One region of the Kitasatospora sp. NPDC004723 genome, then DNA from elsewhere that is predicted to be linked to it. Evidence: riboswitches for the same ligand, from Rfam matches in the RefSeq annotation. Region 1 holds a riboswitch; each other region holds the start of a gene.
The links. A riboswitch is a leader RNA that binds a small molecule or an ion and turns the genes downstream of it on or off. The one in region 1 is predicted to bind cyclic di-AMP.
Positions count from the first base shown of each region.

Region 2: linked by a shared signal. The riboswitch ahead of ABZW10_RS37220 (transglycosylase family protein) and the one ahead of ABZW10_RS19135 (peptidoglycan DD-metalloendopeptidase family protein) in region 1 are both predicted to bind cyclic di-AMP.
Region 3: linked by a shared signal. The riboswitch ahead of ABZW10_RS08640 (NlpC/P60 family protein) and the one ahead of ABZW10_RS19135 (peptidoglycan DD-metalloendopeptidase family protein) in region 1 are both predicted to bind cyclic di-AMP.

Region 1 covers NZ_JBEXJT010000018.1:21,405-28,359, forward strand. Annotated here, with positions in the region: gene ABZW10_RS19115 (sensor domain-containing protein) at 119-847, opposite strand; gene ABZW10_RS19120 (GNAT family protein) at 973-1,545, opposite strand; gene ABZW10_RS19125 (hypothetical protein) at 1,589-2,554, shown strand; gene ABZW10_RS19130 (hypothetical protein) at 2,739-3,188, shown strand; gene ABZW10_RS19135 (peptidoglycan DD-metalloendopeptidase family protein) at 3,259-4,128, opposite strand; cyclic di-AMP (ydaO/yuaA leader) riboswitch at 4,141-4,299, opposite strand; gene ABZW10_RS19140 (YiaA/YiaB family inner membrane protein) at 4,543-4,833, shown strand; gene ABZW10_RS19145 (alpha/beta hydrolase) at 4,955-5,782, shown strand; gene ABZW10_RS19150 (TetR-like C-terminal domain-containing protein) at 5,829-6,398, shown strand; tRNA gene ABZW10_RS19155 (tRNA-Ile) at 6,473-6,546, opposite strand; gene ABZW10_RS19160 (SpoIIE family protein phosphatase) at 6,777-6,955, shown strand, end outside.
Region 2 covers NZ_JBEXJT010000073.1:5,079-12,033, forward strand. Annotated here, with positions in the region: gene ABZW10_RS37200 (Ppx/GppA phosphatase family protein) at 50-991, opposite strand; gene ABZW10_RS37205 (DUF501 domain-containing protein) at 988-1,650, opposite strand; gene ABZW10_RS37210 (septum formation initiator family protein) at 1,640-2,152, opposite strand; gene eno (phosphopyruvate hydratase) at 2,303-3,589, opposite strand; gene ABZW10_RS37220 (transglycosylase family protein) at 3,835-4,767, opposite strand; cyclic di-AMP (ydaO/yuaA leader) riboswitch at 4,773-4,916, opposite strand; gene ABZW10_RS37225 (cytochrome P450) at 5,153-6,439, opposite strand; gene ABZW10_RS37230 (SDR family NAD(P)-dependent oxidoreductase) at 6,648-6,955, shown strand, end outside.
Region 3 covers NZ_JBEXJT010000005.1:143,530-150,484, reverse strand. Annotated here, with positions in the region: gene ABZW10_RS08660 (rhomboid family intramembrane serine protease) at 1-85, opposite strand, end outside; gene ABZW10_RS08655 (hypothetical protein) at 288-542, shown strand; gene ABZW10_RS08650 (NYN domain-containing protein) at 893-2,194, shown strand; gene ABZW10_RS08645 (NlpC/P60 family protein) at 2,405-3,448, shown strand; cyclic di-AMP (ydaO/yuaA leader) riboswitch at 3,794-3,950, shown strand; gene ABZW10_RS08640 (NlpC/P60 family protein) at 3,961-5,163, shown strand; gene ABZW10_RS08635 (NlpC/P60 family protein) at 5,412-6,476, shown strand; gene ABZW10_RS08630 (hypothetical protein) at 6,713-6,955, shown strand, end outside.

The DNA.
Region 1 (6,955 bases):
GCGCCCGCACCCGGAGCCCTCCGGGCCGGGCGCGGGGCGCGGCGTCGGGTGCGGGCGTCGGGTGCGGGCGTCGGATGCGGGCGCCGGGTGCGGGCGCCGGGTGCGGGGCCGGGGAAGGTCAGCGGCCGAGCAGGCCGCGGGCGGCGAGGCGGTTGACGTTGGTCAGGCCGCGCACCAGCTGCGGGGTCAGGAAGACGAACAGCATGCCGACCAGGCAGACTCCGGCGATCTGCAGCGGCGACTGGATGTAGTACTCGTGCCGGACGCCGTCGTCGCCGGTGAAGTCGAAGAGCCGGTAGCCGGGCCAGTCGACGTAGCGCGGGAACACCCAGTGGTAGACGGGGTAGAGCGCGAGCGTCCAGCCGACACAGAGGAAGACCAGCGACACCGCCATGCTGAGGATCGCCCACGGCAGCATCACCACCTGGTGGAGCACGGCCTTCCAGCCGGCCGCGTCCGCGAGGCGGGCGGTGATCGTGCCCCAGGCGCCCGGCCGGACGGCGCGGACCGGCGCCGGGGCGGGCACGTCCAGGGCCAGCAGGCCGCGCACCCGGGCCCGCTCCAGCCCGCCGAAGCCGCGGGCGGTGGCGGTCAGCGCGGCCAGCACCGGCAGGCCGAGCACGGTGACGACGGTGCCGAGGCCGAGCGAGAACAGCACGACGGCGACGGCGAAGCCGACGACCGCCAACGGCAGGCCGGTCAGCGTGTAGCCGATCTCGCGGTAGAAGTAGGAGGTGAACGGGGCCCGCCAGGCGTACGGCGGCTCCTCGATGCGGCGGGCGACGGTGCGGCGGTCGCCGCCGTCGTACGCGTCGTACTCGTCGCGCTGCATGCTGTGGGTGCTCATGGCCGGCTCTCGGTCCCTCGGGTCGGTCGCGGTTCGGGCTCGTGGGGTCTGTCCTGCTGACTCCCCAAGCCTGTCAAAGCGCGCCGCGGCGGAACATCCGGCTCCCCGGCGAACCGGGGGTGGGGTTATCCCCCGGTCACCGGCTCGTCGTCGGCGAGGAGCGCGTACTGGTAGGCGTCGCGCCAGCCGTCCCGGCGGCGGTAGTCGTGCCGGACCCGGCCCTCCAGCCGGAAGCCCGCCCTGGTCAGCACCCGGATCGAGGCGGCGTTGTCGACGTCCACCCGGGCCTCCAGCCGGTGCAGGCCGAGCGGACCGAAGGCGAGCTCCCGCAGCAGCCCGACCAGCTCGCCCGCGTAACCGAGCCCCCAGACGTCGCGGCGCAGGGCGTAGCCGAGGTGGGCGGCGCGGTGGGGGACGAGACCGAGCGCGGCGTTGCCGATCGGGACGGCGCGGGCCGGGTCGTCGGCGTCGGCGAGGCGGGTGACGGCCAGCCGGTAGACGTCCCGGTGCTCCTTCTCCGCCTCCTCCACGAACTGGGCGACCTGGTCGGCGCAGGTCTGCGGATCCCACGGCGCGAAGGGGAGGTAGCGGGTGGCCTCCGGGTCGCCGAACACCGCGTGCAGCGCGTCCACGTCCTCCGGGGTGTGGTGGAACTCGCGGACGGCCAGCCGGGGACCGGTGAGTCGGACGGGGACCATGGCTCCCGACCCTACCCCCGACCAGCGGTTACGGTTCGTGGTTATGGAAGACGAAGACCTGCGGCTCGCCCCGCGCACCAAGGCCGCCGAACTGCTCGCCTGGGCGGAGGCGACGGGCCACCGGCCGGTCGCCGAGGCCCCGCTGCGGGCGGTGCTGGCGCTGCTGGAGCTGGGCGGGGGCAGGATGCACGACGGCTGGCCCGAACTGACCTCCGCCGCGGTGGAGCACCTGCTGTACGAGCGGCTGTACCTGTACGTCCAGCCGGAGCCGGGACAGGACCCGCTGGCGTACGGCGCGGCGGTGCGGCTGCTGGTCGACCACCAGCGGGCGGCGAAGCGGCTGAACGCCAAGCGGCAGGAGCGGCTGCACGCCGAGGCCGAGTGGCAGGGCGAGGTGGCGGCCGGGCTGCTGCGCCGGGCGGACCTGGTGACCTGGCCCCGGCTGTACACGCTGCTGCTGCGCGCGGACGGGGTGGACACCGGCGACGAGGCTGCGGTGCGGGCCTGGCTGGAGGGGTTCCGGGAGCTGGCGCCGCAGGAGCGGTCGGCGGCCTTCGCGGCGCTGGAGGCGGACGGGCAGCTGGACCCGGTGGACGACGGGGGCTGGGACGGCGGGACCCGGGCGCTGGCGGTCGGGATGGCCACCGACGGCGCGCGGCGGCTGCTGGAGCAGGGGCTGATGCAGCGCAGCTACCGGAACCTGGCGGAGCTGACGGCGCTGGGCCGGCCGATGCCGCAGGAGCTGGCCGGGGACTTCGGGGCGTTCGAGGAGGCCGCGGTCGAGGCCGCGCTGGAGCTGGCCGGCGGGTGGACGGTGCCGGGGCTGCCGCGGCTGCTGGTGGAGGAGTTCCCGGAGCTGGCGCCGGAGCCGGGGCAGGCGGAGATCGACGCCTACCTGGCCGGGCTGGAGCCGGCGGAGGACCCCGAGGGATTCGAGGGATTCGAGGGGCCTGAGGGGTCGGAGGGGCCTGAGGGGCCGGAGGGGTACGAGGGACCCGAGGCGGAGTAGCGACGGCAGGGCACGACCGTGGATTCGAGCCACCGAGAGGTCAATTCCGGTACTCCTCAAGGGATTCGGGGCCGGTCAGGAGTGATGGATCGGGTGCGGTGGAATCATCCGACATGTGAAGCGTGACATATCACACGCGCTCCACGGCTCCTCCTGCCACCGTTTTCGAAGGAGAAAAACCCTGATGAAGCGTTTCGTCGCAGTCCTGGCGGCCGGTACCGCGCTGTCCTCGCTCGGTGTCGCGGGTGCCGCCCAGGCCACCGCGCAGACCACCGGCACGACAGCGAGCACCACGACCACCTCGACCACCACCTGTGCCGACGGCCCCGTCGGTGTACTCCGGAGCCAGGTCTGCGTCACGATCGACGGCACCGGCGTGACGGCCGGCGGCTACACCTCGCCGACCCGTTCCGACTGGACCGCGCAGTCCGCCTCGTACACCCTGACCCTCGGCGTCGTCGGCGGTGCCTCGCTCGGCACCGACACCGGGAGCGGCATCCTCCCGCCCGGCGGGCGCGGCTTCGGCTACCTGGCGGCCACCGCGCCGTGCGGCTCCACCGTCACGGCCACCCTCACGACCACCACCTGGGGCTACGGGACGGCCGCGACCGTCACCGCGCCCGTCACCTGCTGATCCCCGACAGCACCCCGCCCCGCCGGATCGCGTCCGGCGGGGCGGGGTGCTCAGGGTGTCCGGGGCGGCGTCAGGGGGTGACGCCGCGCTGCTCGAACCAGCTCTCCGGGTCGACGGGGGCGCCGCCGCCCGGGCGGACCTCGACGTGCAGGTGCGGGCCGGTGACGTTGCCGGTCGCGCCGACCTTGCCGATCTGCTGGCCGGGGACGACCTTGCCCGAGCCCTTGATGATCGAGGAGAGGTGGCAGTACCAGATCTCGGTGCCGTCGGGCAGGGTCTCGACGATCCGGTAGCCGTAGGCGCCGGCCCAGCCGGCCGAGGTGATGGTGCCCTGGCCGACCGCGTAGACCGGGGTGCCGGTGCCGGCGGCGAAGTCCAGGCCGGTGTGCAGGTGGGCCCAGTAGCGGGCGCTCTGGCCGTAGTGGGCGGAGAGGTTGTAGTCCCGCACCGGCAGCTTGATGGCGGCGAGCTTGGCCTTCTCGGCCTCCTCGGCGACCCGCTTGGCCTCCTCCTGCTGGGCGACCTGGGCGGCGCGCTTGGCCTCGGCCTCCTGGGCGGCCTGGACGCGGGCGTTCTCCTCGGCCGCGGTGCGCTGGCTGTCGGCCTGCTGCTGGATGCGGGCGGCGAGCGCGAGGCCGGGGTCGGCGGAGAGCGCGACCGGCAGTTCGTCGGGCGTCTCGACAGCGGGAGCGGCGGCCGGGGTGGCGGAGGCGAAGCCGGTGGCGCCCAGGGTGGCGGCGACGGCGGTGACGCCGAGCAGCGGAGCGGTGCCGCGGCCCTGCCGGGGCATCCGGTGCCGGCTGGTCTCGGCGGCCGGCGGAGCGGTCTCGTCGGCGGGGCCGCCGAACGGGCCCTGCCCGGTGAACGGGCCGGGGTGGTCGAGCAGCTGGGTACCGGCCGAGGAACCGGACGGGTGTGCCGGGGTATGCGTCGACGCCACGGAGGCGCGCTCCTTTCCTTCCTTCGCGCCTACCGGGTTAGCTGACGGGTTCGGAGCAGGAAGGTCTCCTACGGCCGGGCCTGAGCCTGGCCGATTCACCCCAAGGAACGTGGTTCCCCGGCTCCCTGGCCTGCCCGAAGGCCGGCCGGCGGGATTAGGCGACGGCGCACGGTGCCGTCTGGGTACGGCGTTGCGACCGCGCTGCGTTATCAAACGTTAATCCGAGAGGCCCCCGATTCCAAGCCATCCGTTGGTGACGACCGATACGGACCGGACACCACGCGGTCCGGTGGGCGATTTGGGACGTTTGATGACAACTGACACTACCGAACGTGTCAGGACGTCAACGAACGGCCCCTCACTTGAGTACGCCTACTCATGTGCGGCCGGGCGCCGCGCGGCCATCCTGACGCCATGAGCGCACCGATGCAGTCCCGCACCACGCCTGCGTACTACATCCAGGCCGTGCTGTCCTTCGCCCTCTCCGGCACCGCCCTCGGCGTCGGGATCGCCTTCCTCCCGGTGGAGCCGTGGACCCGGGCGTTCCTCGCCCTCGGCCTGCTCTACACGATCACCTCGACGTTCACCCTCTCCAAGGTGGTCCGGGACCGGCAGGAGACCTCCGAGCTGGTGACCCGGGTCGACCAGGCGCGGCTGGACAAGCTGCTGACCGAGCACGACCCGTTCAAGGTGGAAGGCGTCTGACCGGCCCCGCCGGCGGGACCGGTCGCACGGAGAACGGTCGATAGCTTGACGGCTAAGGCTATTAGCCTTAGCTTTATGGCTATCGGCACGTCGCCGACGATCCCGCCCCAGGAGGCTCCCCATGAACGGCACCCTCGCCCCCGTCACCCGCCACCTCGACCTGCCCGGCGGCCGGATCGCCTTCGACGACACCGAGCGCGGCGAGGGCGCCCCGGTCGTCCTGCTCCCCGGGATGCTCGACAGCCGGGCCGCCTACCGCCACCTGCGCCCGCTGCTGGCCGCCGCCGGCCGCCGGGTGATCACCATGGACCTGCGCGGCTTCGGCGAGTCCTCGATCCTGTGGGACGACTACTCCCCCGCCGCGATCGCCGGTGACGTCCTCGCCCTGCTGGACCACCTGGGCATCGACCGGGCGGTGCTGGCGGGCAACTCCTACACCGGCGCCAGCGTCGTCAAGGCCGCCGGGGACGCCCCCGAGCGGGTCGCCGGCATCGTCCTGATCGACGCCTTCGTCGAGAACGTGCCGCCGGGCGCGCTGCAGCGTCTGGTGGTCGGCGCGATGGGCGCGCTGCTGGTGCGCTCGCCCGCGTTCTGGGGCCTCTACCACCGCAAGGCCGCCTACCCGGGCCCCAAGCCGGCCGACCACGAGGAGTACGTGGCCGGGCTGGTCGCCGCGATGCGCACCCCGGGCCGCCGGACCGCCACCCGCGGCTATGTGCGCGGCGACTCGGCGCCGACCGGCTGGACCGCCGCCGTGCGCTGCCCGGCGCTGGTGGTGATGGGCGCCGAGGACCCCGACTTCTCGAAGCCGGAGCTGGTCGCCGACCGGCAGGCCGCCGCGCTGAACGCGCGCAAGGTGATGATCGAGGGCGCGGGCCACTACCCGATGGCCGACCACCCGCGGGCGACCGCCGACGCCCTGCTGCCCTTCCTCGCCGACCTGGCCTGAGCACCACTGGCCGTCCCGCCCCGCCCCCCCCGCTAGGAGAACCGCTGTGCCCCGAGTCGGACTGACCCCCGAGCAGGTCGTCGGCCACGCCCTCGCCCTCATCGACGAGCAGGGCCCCGAGGCCCTCACCCTGGCCGCCGTGGCCGCCCGCGCCGGGGTCGCCACCCCCTCGCTGTACAAGCACGTCAGCGGCGGCCTGGCCGAACTGCGCCGGCTGGTGGCCGTCCGGGTGACCGAGGAACTGGCCGACCGGCTCGCCGAGGCCGCGCTCGGCCGCAGCGGGGACGCCGCGGTCGCCGCCGTCCTGCGGTCGTACCACGCGTACGCCACCGAGCGCCCGCACCGCTACGCCGCCCTGCCGCAGGCGCCGCAGCCGGACGCGGACCTGGCCGTGGCGGCGGGCCGGCTGGTCGGGGTGATCGTCGCGGTGCTGCGCGAGTACGGGCTGGAGGGCTCCGAGGCGATCCACGCCGCCCGCACCTTCCGCTCGCTGGCCCACGGCTTCGCCGCGCTGTCGACCGGCGGCGCCTTCCAGCTCGCCGAGGACCTCGGGGAGACCCAGGAGCGCATGATCACCGTGCTGACCGCCGGCCTGCGCGGCTGGCCCCGCCCCTGAGCGGCGCCGGCCGGGGGGGCCGGGGAACGCCGAAGGGACCGGAGCGGGATCGCTCCGGTCCCTTCGGGGTGGTGTGGGGCTAACAGGACTTGAACCTGTGGCCTCTTCCTTATCAGGGAAGCGCTCTAACCGTCTGAGCTATAGCCCCGTACCGTCCGACCCGCCTGTACGGCGGCACGTCGTACGGAGAAGGGTACCGGACCCGGAGGGGGTGCCCGTACCCCGGCCGCCCCGCTGCCCGTACACGGCTGTCCGCTTGCCGTACACCCGCCGATCGGGCACCACGGAGAGCGCCGTTCACCCCACGCCTCACTCGCTTAAGAAATAAGGTATTAAGAATTAACTGCCCCATAAGGAACCGGAGAGGCCGGCCGTCCCGTGGACCCGCGCAGCAGCCCCACCGCGCGCAGTGCCATGCGCTGCGTCCGATTACTGCTCGGCTGCACCAGCGCCGCCGAACTGCTCGGCACCGTGCTCGCCGAGGGCCCCGGCTGGATCACCGGCGAGGGCTCGGCGCTCTACCTGCTGGATCCCGGCGGCATGCTCCGGCTCACCGC
Region 2 (6,955 bases), on a different contig from region 1:
GAGCCCCAGGGGGGGCTGCCGGGGCCGGGGCGGTAAGTCCCACGACTGCTCAGCGGGCGATACTCCAGGCGATTCCGTCCAGGATGTCGTGCTCGCTGACGACCACCTCGGCGGCGCCGGTGCGCTCCATGATCTCCAGCAGCTCCAGCGCGCCCGCCGCGATCACGTCCACCCGGCCCGGGTGCATCGACGGGATCGCCGCCCGCTCCGCGTGGGTGGCGTGCAGCAGCCGGTCGGCGATCTCGGCGACCCGCTCGCGGGAGATCCGGGAGTGGTGGATCGCCTCCGAGTCGTACCGCGGCAGGTCCTGGGCGATCGCCGAGATGGTGGTGACCGTGCCGGCCAGGCCGACCAGGGTGGCCGCGCCGGTCAGCGGGACGGCCTCCTCGGCCCGGTCCAGCTCGGCCCGGACGTGCGCCCGGGCCTCGGCGACCTGCTCGTCCGACGGCAGCTCGGCGCCGCCGAAGTGCCGCTCGGTCAGCCGGACGCAGCCGATGTCCACCGAGCGCGCCGCCCGGACGTCCTCGGCCCCGAGCACGAACTCGGTCGAGCCGCCGCCCAGGTCGAAGACCAGGTAGGGGGCCGGGAACTGACCCCCGGTGAGCTCCTTGGTGGCGCCGGTGAAGGACAGGTGCGCCTCCTCCTCCCCGCTCACCACCTCGGGCTCCACGCCCAGGGCCGCCCGCACGCCGTCGACGTACTCGGCGCTGTTCTCGGCGTCCCGGGAGGCGCTGGTGGCGACGAAGCGGATCCGCTCGGGGCCCACCCCGAAGCCGGAGATCACCTCGGCGTACTCCCGGCAGGCGGCGAAGGTGCGCTCCAGCGCGTCCGGGTGCAGTCGCCCGGTGCGGTCCACGCCCTGGCCCAGCCGGTTGATGATCATCCGCCGGTCGAGGTCGGTGATCTCCCCGGTCCGCGGGTCCAGGTCGGCGACCAGCAGCCGGATCGAGTTGGTCCCGCAGTCGATCGCCGCCACCCGGGTGGTACTCATGCGCCGGCCTCCCCCGCCTCGTCCGCCTCGTCCGACTCCTGCGCGGCCCGCTTGGCGGCGCGATCGGCGGTCTTCTGCTCCTTGGCCGCGATCACGGCCGCGTGGTCCTGCTCCTTGGCCCGGTTGCGGGCCACCCGCTCGCCGGCCTCGGCGACCTCGGCGGCGGAGACGCAGGGGCCCTTGGCCCACCAGTCCTCCAGCATGCCGAGCGCCTCGTCACCGAGCGGGTTGACGCCCTCGCCGGCCGCCAGCGAGTGGCCGACCAGCACGTGCAGGCACTTGACCCGGTCCGGCATGCCGCCGGCGCTCGGGAAGCCCTCCAGCACCTCGATGGCGTCCCGGCGGGCGATGTAGTCCTCGTGCGCCTTCTGGTACGCCGCGGCCAGCTCGGGGTCCTCGGCGAGCCGGGCGCTCTGCTCCTTCATCACGCCGTCCGCCTCCAGGGTGCCGATCAGCGAGGCGGCCTTGGGGCAGGTCAGGTAGTACAGCGTCGGGAACGGCGTGCCGTCCGGCAGTCGGGGGGCCGTCTCCACGACGTCCGGGTTGCCGCACGGGCAGCGGTGGGCCACGCCGCGCAGGCCGCGCGGGACCCGGCCGAGCTGCGCGGCGATCGCCGCGACGTCCTCGTCGGAGACGGTGGGGTGGTTCTCAGTGGTCATGGGAGGAGCTGTCTCCAGCGGGGGCGGGGGCGGGTGGTGAGGGAGGGGCGGGCTGCCCCGGGGTGGCGGGGGTCACCGGCGCGGGAGCGGCCAGGGGTGCGGCGGCGGCGTCCACGGAGTCCCAGACGCTGGCGTACCAGGGCCGGGCCGCCTCGGCCGGACCGGCCGCCGGGCCCGCCGCGGGCGCCGGAGCGCCCAGCGCGGACTTCGCCGCGTCCTGGGCCGCCGGGTCCACCGCGATGTACGGGGTCTCCCCCGGCATCGCGTAGTGCAGCCGGGTGCGGGCCTGCGCCTTGACGTACTCCGGGTCCTGCCAGCGGGCCTTCTCCCGGCGCAGCTGCTCGACCTGCTGCCGGGCGTGCTCAGCCCGGGCGCGCTGCGCCGAGATCTCCGAACGCTGCGAGATGAACTGCCGGGTCGGGTAAGCGAGGATCGCCACCAGGGAGCAGAGCACCAGGACGAGGACGGTCGCCCGGCTCGTGAACCGAGGCCGGGCCGCCAAGCCCGGGATCCTCCAGCCTGCCATCTGCGGTGTCCCCTCCTGGTCGCGACGGTGCCCCGCCGTCCACCCTACGGGGTGAACGGCGGGGCACCGGTCAGGCGTGCGCTACCTGGCGTCCCGGCGATACCGGCCGGGCGCCGCAGGTCGGGCTCAGCCCTCGTGCTTGAACCGCGGGAACGCGCCGCGGCCGGCGTACTCGGCGGCGTCGTCGAGGATCTCCTCGATGCGCAGCAGCTGGTTGTACTTGGCGACGCGCTCGGAGCGGGCCGGGGCGCCGGTCTTGATCTGGCCGCAGTTGGTGGCGACGGCCAGGTCGGCGATGGTGACGTCCTCGGTCTCGCCGGAGCGGTGCGACATCATGCAGCGGTAGCCGTTGCGCTGGGCCAGCTCGACGGCGTCCAGGGTCTCGGTCAGCGAGCCGATCTGGTTGACCTTCACCAGCAGCGCGTTGGCGGTGCCGGTCTCGATGCCGCGGGCCAGACGGGCCGGGTTGGTGACGAACAGGTCGTCGCCGACCAGCTGGACCTTGTCGCCCAGCTTCTCGGTCATGGCCTTCCAGCCGTCCCAGTCCGACTCGTCCAGCGGGTCCTCAATGGAGACCAGCGGGTAGGCGGCGACCAGGCCGGCGTAGTACTCGATGAGCTCGGCGGAGGAGAGCCCCTTGCCCTCGAACTGGTAGGCGCCGTCCTCGTAGAACTCGGAGGAGGCGACGTCCAGGGCCAGCGCGACGTCCTTGCCCGGCACGTAGCCGGCCTTCTGGATGGCCTCGACGATGAGGTCCAGGGCCTCGCGGTTGGAGTCCAGGTTCGGGGCGAAGCCGCCCTCGTCGCCCAGGCCGGTCGACAGACCGCGCTCCTTCAGCACGCCCTTGAGGGTGTGGTAGACCTCGACGCCCCAGCGGACGGCCTCGGAGAAGGACTCCGCGCCGATCGGGGCGATCATGAACTCCTGGATGTCGACGTTGGAGTCCGCGTGCGAGCCGCCGTTGAGGATGTTCATCATCGGGACCGGCAGGACGTGCGCGTTCGGGCCGCCCAGGTAGCGGAACAGCGGCAGGTCGCTGGCCTCGGAGGCGGCGTGCGCGACGGCCAGCGAGACGCCCAGGATGGCGTTGGCGCCGAGCGAGGACTTGTCCGGGGTGGCGTCCAGGTCGAGCATGGCCTGGTCGATCAGGCGCTGCTCGGTGGCGTCGTAGCCGACCAGCTCGGGGCCGATCTGCTCGATGACGGCCAGGACGGCCTTCTCCACGCCCTTGCCGAAGTAGCGGTTCTTGTCACCGTCGCGGAGCTCCAGCGCCTCGAAGGCACCGGTGGAAGCACCCGACGGGACGGCGGCACGGCCGGTGCTGCCGTCGTCGAGGCCGACCTCGACCTCGACCGTGGGGTTGCCGCGCGAGTCGAGAATCTCACGAGCGACGACGACATCGATGGACGGCACGAGGCATCTCCTAGCGGAAGCAGGTTCGGCTGACGGTGGGGTGCAGTCGGCCGGACGATTGCGGAGTCGTTACGACCAGAGCCTAACCGCACGGGCTGTCCGGGCCACGTCGACCTCGGTTCCGTCTCAGCGTGTGGCCGTGCTACCCACCGGTAGTTCACCTGGTTGCCCGACCTGCGGGGCCCGGATGCGGACGAAGGGGACCGATCGGCCCCCTCCGTCCGTCCGCGGGATCGGACCGGCCGTCAGCCGAGGGTCAGGACCTGGCCCGGGACGATCAGGTTCGGGTCGCCGCCGACGGTGCCGCGGTTGCCGTCGTACAGCGCCTGCCAGCCGCCGGAGACGCCCTGGGTGGTGGCGATCCCGGCGAGCGTGTCGCCGGACCGGACGGTGTAGCCCTGGCCGGCCGACTGCTGCTGCTGCGCGGCGGGGGCGCTCTGGACGGGCTGGGCGGCCGGCTGGCCGGCGTACTGCTGGTAGACGCTCTGGTGGCTGGTCCAGTACCAGGCGCCGTTGTTCTGGTACCAGTACACCTTGGCGTCGGCGTCCCAGCCGGCCTTGCCGGAGAAGGCCGGCGCCTGCGGGGCCTGCTGCTGGGTCTGCTGCGGGGCCTGCTGGGTCTGCTGGGCGCTCTGCGGCGCGTACTGGCGGGCCTGCGGCTTGGCGGCCTGCTGCTGCGGCTGGGCCTGCGGCGTGGCGGCCGGCTTCGGGGCGGCGGGCTTCGGGGTCTGCTGCTGGGCCTGCGGCTTCGGGGCGGCCGGCTTGGCGTCCGTCGAGGTGTCGACCGCCGCCGGGGCGCCGCCCTTGGTCAGGCCCGCCTTCTGGGAGCAGACCGGCCAGGCGCCCGGGCCCTGCGAGGCGAGGACCTTCTCGGCGACCGAGATCTGCTGCCCCTTCGAGGCCTGGTTGGCCTGCGGCGCGTAGGCGGTGCCGCCGTACGCCTTCCAGGTGCTGGAGGTGAACTGGAGGCCGCCGTAGAAGCCGTTGCCGGTGTTGATGCTCCAGTTGCCGCCGCTCTCGCACTGGGCGACCGCGTCCCAGGTGGAGGCCGGGGCGGCGGAGGCGCCGGTGGCGCTCAGGATGGGCATCGCCAGCCCGACGCCGGCGACACCGGCGACGGCGATGGCCTTCTCGGCCTGGGTACGGCGACGGTGACGACCGGTTCCAACGAACAGCATGAAGAGGTCCCTCTCCGCACGCCTGCGAGGTGAGCTGTCGGGTTCGGACCGGGAGGTGGCCCGGCCGCGCGGAGGCGGCTTCACCCCTAGCCGTGGGAGACGGCGCAAAACCTGGGTCCCCCGCCCCTGCCCAGGGTTCTGATCGGTTTCCCGTGGTGCGGCGGGCAGGACTCGGCGTTCCGCGCACGGGGCTCGCAGCTGCGAACTCCACGGAGAGTAGACAGATCTTCAGAGCAATCACAAGCTCATATCGCAGATATCACATCAACATCACGTCATGTGATTGATTGCCTACCAACCGAGGCGGTATGTCCGGATTGAGGATGGTTCAGACCCCCTGAAAGTGGGCAACGGAGAGTCCCCATCAGCCGGTTGTGCCGGTTCGTCAGCTCCCCGAACCGGCCTCCGGAACCGCTCCGAGCTGCGCTTTCTCCGGCGTGAATTCCACCGGAAGCTCACGGAGTCCACGCATGATCAGACCGCCGCGCCAGCGCAGGTCGTCGGGGTCGGCGGCCAGCCGCAGGTCCGGCAGCCGGGTCAGCAGGGTGGCCAGCGCGGCCCGCCCCTCCAGCCGCGCCAGCGGCGCGCCGATGCAGTAGTGGATGCCGTGCCCGAAACCCAGGTGCGGGTTGTCCGCGCGGGCCAGGTCCAGGGTGTTCTCGTGGGCGAACCGCGCCGGGTCCCGGTCCGCCGCCGCGAGCACCACCAGCACCGGGTCGCCGACCGGGATCGCCACCCCGCCGATGGTCAGCGGACTGGTCGCGAACCGCCAGGTGGCCAGCTCCACCGGCCCGTCGTAGCGCAGGAGTTCCTCGATCCCGGTCTCCAGCAGCGCGCTCTCGCCACGCCCGACGGACTCCTGGAGCAGGGCCCGCTGGCCCGGGTTGCGCAGCAGCGCGTACACGCCGTTGCCGATCAGGTTGACCGTCGTCTCGAAACCGGCGAACAGGAGGATGAAGGCCATCGCCGCCGCCTCGTTCTCGGTCAGGTGCTCGCCGTGGTCGCTGGCCCGGATCAGCCCCGAGATCAGGTCGTCGCCGAGGTCGGCCCGCTTGCGGTGGATCAGCTCGGCCAGGTACGCCCGCATCCGCTTCACCGCGCGCCCCACCCCGCCGCGCCGGCCGCCGCCGTGACGGATCATCATCCCGGCCCAGTCCCGGAAGTCGTCCTGGTCCTCGGCCGGCACCCCGAGCAGGTCGCAGATCGCGTAGATGGGGAGCGGGAAGGCGAACTCGTGGATGAGGTCGGCCGAGCCGCGCGCCGCGAAGCCGTCGATCAGCCGGTCGGTCAGCTGCTGCACCCGCGGCTCGAAGGCCGCCACCCGGCGCGGCGTGAACGCCTTGGACACCAGCCGGCGCAGCCGGGTGTGGTCCGGCGGGTCGATGTTCAGCAGGTGCGTCATCAGATCGGCCTGGCGCTCGCCCGGGATGCCGACCCGGCCGGTGCGGTGGGCCTGCTCGCTGTGGTGCACCGGGTTCTTGGAGAGCCGGCTGTCCGCGAGCGCCTGCCGGGCGTCCGCGTACCGCGTGACCAGCCACGCCTCGACCCCGCTCGGCAGGGTGGTCCGGTGCACCGGCTCGTGCTCGCGCAGCCACGCGTACGCGGGGTACGGATCGGCGGCGAACTCCCAGGTGAACAGGGGCGGACGGGCGGAGGCGGGCTGAGCTGGCATGGGTCGACGGTATCCCGGGCGTGTCCCGGTGACCGCACGGCGTGCACACGGGCTCTCGGGGCACCGGGCGAAGCCCTTCCGCGTGGCAGGCGTGAGCCTGGTCACCTGAGGGGTAATTCCTGTTGCGGAGGGTCAGGACCTGCCTACGATCCTCCGCAAGATGTCCGTGGGCGACGGTGCGGAGCCGCCCACAGGGAGGAGCAAGGCCATGCGGGTCACCGGTTCGGTCGTCGTGATCACCGTCCTCGCCGGCGGGTCGGGGGCGGACCTCGCCCGCCGCTTCACCGCGGCGGGCGCCGCCGGCGTGCTGATCGCCGACCAGCAGGCCGGGGTCGCCGAGGACCTCGCCACCGAGCTCGACCGGCCGGGCTGCCCGGTCGTCGGCGTCTGCGGCGACGTCCGCCGCCCCAGTGACGTCGCCGCGCTGGTCGACACCGCCGAGAAGCACCTGGGCCCGATCGACCTGTTCTGCGTGGCCGGGCCGGACGGCGAGCGGATCGTCTCCCTCTCCGACCT
Region 3 (6,955 bases), on a different contig from region 1:
TCAGCGCGTAGCAGACGGCCGGTGCGGCGGCGGCCGGACGGCCGAGGCGCGCGCCGGTGAGGTCGGGGAGGACCGGGAGGGCCATGGGCCCCAGCATCCCTCCGGCACGCGGCGCCCACCGTGCGGTTACGGCAGGTGGGCTACCCGGTGCGGGCCGGTCGGCCGGTGGCCGTGAAGGTTGCCCCAGGCAATAGGCTTGGGGCGGGCAATCCCGCCTCCCGCCGCCGACGCCGGGGCTCCGGGGGGAGCGCCTGAGCCCACCCAGGGACCACCCGAGAGGACCCCCGATGACCGTCCCCGCCCTGACCGCCGAGACGCGCTGGCGCTGCACGCTCTGCGGCAACCTGACCCGCTTCGACGTGACCCGGACCGCCCGGGTGACCGAGTTCCTCCACTTCGACCTGGCCGGCGAGTCGAAGGTCGAGGAGACCCAGGTGCTCAGCGAGACCGTCGAGTCGGTGCGCTGCCGCTGGTGCAACGCGGTGGACCAGGTCGAACTGGTCGCCCGCCCGGGCGCGGCCGACGGCGCCGAGCAGGCCTGACCGCCTGATCCGTGCGGCGGGCGGTGCGGGGCATGGCCGACCGCCGCACAGGACAATACAGAGAGAACGCACGAGTGTGACGGGGGCGGCGGCCGGGGGCCGTACCCCGCTGGACCAGGATCGGAGCCGAGGACGTGGTGGACGCAGCGAAGGAGCCCGGCGGGCCGCAGGGGCGGCAGCCCGCTGTGGACGCGCGGACGCCGGACGCGGCGGGGGCCGCCCCCTCCGGCACCGACGCCCCGGCCGAGGCGGCCGCCGGCGAGGAGTCGGGCGGCGGTGACGAGCCGGCGGCAGCCGTCGACGGGTCGGCCCGGGACGTCGCGGGCAGCGCGACGGGCGGCGCCGAGACCCTGGACCGGCCGCTGCCCGAGGGCGTGCGCCGGCGTGTGGTGGGCCTGGCCTCCGACGCGCTCGGCGGGCTGCCGCTCGCGGAACTGCCCCAGTCGCTGCGCCAGTACGCCAAGTTCACCCCCGCGCGCCGGGCCAAGTACGCGGCGACCGCGCTGGCGGCGGCGCTGGAGGCGGAGCCGGCCTTCCGGTCGCGGATAGCGGAGCGGCTGCGACTGGGCCAGCCGGACCTGGTCAGGGCCCTGGAGTCGGGCACCGTGCCGGGCGCCGCGGACCCGATGGACGTCGCGGCGGCCGCCTACCTGGTGCGCTCCGCGGGGTGGAGCCGGCTGGTCGCCGAGGCCGGCGAGGAGGCCGAGCGGGCGGGTGCCGAGGGCGCGGCGGCCGAGGCGGCCCGGCTGGTGGAGAAGCTGCAGGCCGAGCTGGCCGAGGTGCGCTCGGCGGCGCGCGCCGACCTGGACCGCCAGCGGGCCGAGTCGGAGGACGTCCGCCGGGAGGCGGATTCGCTGCGCCGCAGGCTGCGGTCGCTGGAGAGCGACACCCGGAGGGCGCAGGCGGAGACCCGTAAGGTGGCCGCCGAGCTGGAGGCGGTCAGGGCGCAGGCGGCGGCCGAGCGGAACACGGCGGAGAGCGAGGCGCGCCGGCTGCGGCACCGGGTCACGGAGCTGGAGAACGCCGCCGAGCAGGGGCGCCGGTCGGCCCGTGAGGGGCGCGGCGTCGAGGACATGCGGCTGCGGCTGCTGCTGGACACCGTGCTGCAGTCGGCGCAGGGGCTCCAGCGGGAGCTGGCGCTGCCGGTGTCCCAGATCCGCCCGGCGGACCTGGTGGAGGCGGTGGAGCCGGGCTCGGCCTCGCCGCACGACGTGGCGCGGCGCGGCCTGGCCGAGGACGATCCGGCGCTGCTGGACCAGCTGCTGGCGATCCCGCAGGTCCATCTGGTGGTGGACGGCTACAACGTGACCAAGACGGGCTATCCGACGCTGCCGCTGGAGCAGCAGCGGATCCGGCTGCTGGGCGGGCTGGCGATGCTGGCGCAGCGCACCCAGGCGGAGGTCACCTGTGTGTTCGACGGCCAGGACCTGGACGTGCCGGTGATCATGGCGCCGCCGCGCGGGGTGCGGGTGCGGTTCAGCCGGACCGGGGAGACGGCGGACGAGCTGATCCGCCGACTGGTCCGGGCGGAGCCGCAGGGGCGCCCGGTGGTGGTGGTCTCCACCGACCGGGAGGTCGCGGAGGGCGTGCGGAAGGCCGGCGCGCGCCCCGTCGCATCGGTCCTGCTGCTGAACCGGCTGGCCCGGCCGTAACCGCCCCCGGGCGCGAGCAGGCCGGCATGACGGCTGGTCAGCGCCCTGATGGCAATGTTGTGCGAGTTCTGTGAAGTCAGATCGGCGGCGCGGGTTCACGCGATCGGGGGAGTGGCGCGAATCGTGGATCTTCACTAGGGTCTGGCGTCAAACCTATTTTCCGGATTCTCACCCGTTCGGGTGAGGCCATTGGAAGAAGGAGCCGGTCCCTTGGCCTCCCACCGCCGTCCCAAGCAGCCGAGCCGCGCGCGGGTCTCCGTGCTCACCGCTGCCGCTGCGACCGCGGTCGCTCTCTCCGCCCAGGTCGCCGCCCACGCCGCGCCCAGCCCGTCGCCCAAGAAGGACGACGTCAAGGCGCAGATCGACCAGCTGCAGGAGGAGGCCGAGCAGGCCACCGAGCGGTACAACGGCGCCAAGGAGCGCGCCGACCAGCTGCGCAAGCAGGCCGACCAGCTGCAGGACCAGGTGGCCCGCGGCCAGGAGCAGATGACCCAGCTTCAGGCCGGGCTGTCCGAGGTGGCGGGCGAGCAGTACCGCACCGGCGGCATCGACCCGTCCGTCCAGCTGATGCTCTCCTCGGACCCGTCCGGCTACCTGGACAAGGCCTCCAGCGTGCAGCAGGCCAGCTCCAGCCAGGCCGAGGCGCTCAAGGGCCTGCAGGACCAGCAGCGCCGGCTCGACCAGCAGAAGACCGAGGCCGCCGCCGTCCTGGCCTCGCTGGACACCACCACCAAGGACCTGAACCAGTCCAAGGCCGAGGTCAACAAGAAGCTCAAGGAAGCCCAGGACCTGCTGAACTCGCTGAGCGCCGCCGACCGCGCCGCGCTGAAGACGGCGCAGCAGCAGGCCGACCGCGCCTCGCGCGGCAACGAGCGCACCGACCTGGGCAGCCTGCCGCAGGCCAGCGGCATGGCCGGCGCCGCGGTCTCCAACGCGATGGGCAAGCAGGGCTCGCCGTACGTCTGGGGTGCCACCGGCCCGAGCACCTTCGACTGCTCCGGCCTGATGGTCTGGGCGTACGGGAAGGCCGGCGTCTCGCTGCCGCGCACCTCGCAGGCGCAGGGCAACTACGGCTCCCGGGTGCCGTCGCTGGCCGAGGCCCAGCCGGGCGACCTGATCATCTACCGCGACGACCGCAGCCACGTCGGCATGTACATCGGCAACGGCATGGTGGTGCACGCGCCGCACACCGGTGACGTGGTGAAGGTGATGAAGGCCGACGCCATGAAGATCAACACGATCCGCCGGGTCTGACGGACCGGCACGACACGCCCGGGGCGCCCGCCGAGGGCCCCTGTGATCAGCGCCACCTCCGCACGGGGGTGGCGTTGGCGTTTCGCCCACCCGTTCGACCGTCTGACGGAAAATGATCAGCCGGACGTGGATGGTTGGTCACGGTCGGTCATATTCACAAAAGAACTTGGGCATTCTTCCGGCTTTTTTCTGACAAGGATTTGAACGGATCACGGATCTGTTACTAGGGTCGTGACTCGAACCACGCACAGTCGATCACCCAGCCTGGGTGGCGGCGGGGTTCGCCGCCGAGTTCGCGAAGCAGTGGGACGGGGCCTTCGGGTCGCCCGTTCGAGTGAGGACCCAGCAGTCGGGGGGCCCGCTGTGGAGCGGAGCCGGGGAACCACGTTCCTCCGGGGTGAATCGGCGCCAGGCCGGCCGCGCGAGCGGCGGGTGAGGCGTCGTAGGGCACGCTTCCGCCCGAACCCGTCAGCTCACCCGGTAGGCGGATGAGGAAGAAGGAGTCCGCCTTCGTGGCGTCCCATCGTCGTCCCAAGCCCGCCGGCCGCGCCCGTGTCTCGATCCTGACCGGGGTCGCCGCCGCTGCCGTCGCCCTCTCCGCGCAGTCCGGCGCCCACGCCGACCCGGCGCCGACCAAGGACCAGGTCAAGGAGCAGGTCGACCAGCTCAACGAGCAGGCCGAGGTCGCCACCGAGAAGTACAACGGCGCCCAGGCCAAGCAGCAGGAGCTGCAGAAGCAGGTCGCCGAGCTGCAGGACAAGGTGGCCCGTCAGCAGGCCTCGGTGATCGAGGCGCAGGGTGGTCTCTCCGAGATCGCCGGCGAGCAGTACCGCACGGGCGGCATCTCGCAGACCGTCCAGCTGATGCTCTCCGCCAGCCCGGACAACTTCCTCAGCCAGGCCGACGCCCTGAACCAGGCCGGCTCCACCCAGTCCGGCGCGCTGAAGGAGCTCCAGGAGCAGCAGCGCAGGCTCGACCAGGACCGCACCGAGACCCAGGCCAAGCTCGGCGAGCTGGAGGCCACCACCCAGCAGCTGAAGTCCTCCAAGGAGGAGGTCCAGGGCAAGCTGCAGAAGGCCCAGGACCTGCTCAACACGCTCACCGAGCAGGAGCGTCAGGCCATCCGCGCGGCCGAGGAGAAGGCCGCCGCCGAGGCGAAGGCGAAGGCGGACGCCGCCAAGGCCGAGGCCGCCAAGGCCGCCAAGGAGAAGGCCGACGCCGAGCGCGCCTCCCGGGACAACAACCGCAGCAACCTGAGCGCGCCGTCCTCGGGTTCATCGAGCTCCTCCGGCTCGTCGAGCTCCTCGACCGCGTCGGCCCCGGCCGCCGAGGCCGCCAAGCCGGCCGCGCCCGCCGCCAACGGCTCGCGTGCCGCCGCCGCGATCGCCGCCGCCGAGAGCAAGCTCGGCTCGCCGTACGTCTACGGCGCCACCGGCCCCAACTCCTTCGACTGCTCGGGCCTCACCGGCTGGGCGTACGCCCAGGCGGGCGTGTCGCTGCCGCGCACCTCGCAGGCGCAGGCGACCGCCGGTACCCAGATCGGGTCGGACATCTCCAAGGCCCAGCCCGGCGACCTGGTGATCTTCTACGGCGACCGCCACCACGTGGGCATCTACGTGGGCGGCGGCCAGGTCATCCACGCCCCGAAGCCGGGCGCGTCGGTCCGCTACGAGTCGGCCTCCAACATGCCGGTCAACACCATCGTGCGCCTCTGACCCACGGTCGGCAGGCTCCTCGGGCCCGGTCCCCCGCGCGGGGGACCGGGCCCGCGGCTTTCCCCGGCCCGACGGGGCGCTCGGTCCGCGAACCGATCTGACGTCCGATTAGTGTCCGAATATTCGGGTTCGGAGGGGTTTGGAATCGGTTGCCCGGACTCGCTAACGTCTGCCACCGGACGCCCGCTTCGACCGCCGCCCGTCCCGGCGCGGCGGCGGGCCGGGCCCAGGATCGGAGCCGACGTCGCATGGCCGTGCACCGCCGTTCCCCGCTGTCAGGTGCGCACGCGCTCGCCCGGGCGCTGGTGTTCACCGCGGCGGCCACCACCGCGCTCGGCGTGGCGACGGGCGGCTGCGCCCAGGCCGCGCCCGGCTCGCCGGACGGCCCGGCCGACCGCAAGGACGTCAAGGCCCAGGTGGAGCAGCTCTACGACGAGGCCGAGCAGGCCTCGGAGCGCTTCAACGCCGCCCAGGAGGCCCAGCAGAAGCTCCAGTACGAGACCGGGACGCTGCAGCAGCAGATCGCCGTCGCCCAGGACGAGCTCAACCGGCTGCGCGGCGACCTCGCCACCGTGGCCGGCGCCGAGTACCGCGGCGGCGGGATGACCCGTACCGTCCAGCTGATGCTCTCCACCGATCCGGAGGGCTACCTCTCCCGGGCCCGCACCCTCGACCAGGCCGCCGAGCGACAGAACGAGACCCTGCACGAGGTGGTGGGCCGTCAGCGGGTGCTCGACCAGCGCCGGGCCGAGGCCACCGCCAAGCTCGCCGAGCTGGAGCAGACCCGCAAGGCGCTGGCCGAGAGCAAGCAGCAGATCCAGCAGCGGCTCGCCACGGCGCAGCGGCTGCTCAACAGCCTCGGCACCGCCGAGCGCGCCCGGCTCGCCGCGCAGGACGCCCGGGACGCCGAGCAGCGCGTCACCCGCGGCACCGACCGGCTGGACCTCGGCAGCACCCCGCCCGCCTCCGAACGCGGCGCCGCCGCGCTGGCCGCCGCGGTGCGGATGATCGGTTCGCCCTACGTCTACGGATCCGCCGGGCCCAAGGCGTTCGACTGCTCCGGTCTGATGTACTGGAGCTGGCGGCAGGCCGGAGTGACCCTGCCGCGCACCTCGCAGGCCCAGGCGTACGCCGGGCAGCGGGTCAGCCTCTCCGAAGCGCGGCCGGGAGACCTGGTGATCTTCTACCGGGACATGCACCACGTCGGGATGTACGCCGGCGGCGGGGTGGTCGTGCATGCCCCCTACCCGGGTGCCAAGGTCCGCTACGAGAGCGTCGGCACGATGCCGGTCGCGGGGGTGATCCGGCTCTGAGCCGCCCGGATCCCGCCGTCGGCCGCCTGCCGTCGCGGCGCACCGCCCTGCTGCTCGCGGCCGGCGGGCTGGCCCAGCTCTCGCTGCCCGGGGCCGGTCCGGCGCGGCCCGCCGCCGCGGCCTCGGACGAGCACGCCGACGTCCTGGCGCTGCTCGACGGGCGGGCCCGGGCGCTGACCGCGGGACCGCCGGAGCTGCCGCTGCGGGCCGGGTACCGGAACCTGCTGCTCGGCCCGGTGGACCCGGCCGGCCGGTGCGCCGCCACCGCCGAGCTGACCGTCGAGGTGACCGGGTACGACCGCCTGCCGGTGGTCCACCCGCGCCGGCTGGTCCTGGCCCGGTCCGCCGCCGGCTGGCGGGTCGAACGCGAGGAGGGCGCGGGCGGGCCGCCGCCGCTGTGGGACCTCGGCGCCGTGCGGGCCGCGGCCGGCGCCCGCTGTCTGGTGCTCGGCGTGCTCGGGGCGGACGCCTCGGGCGCG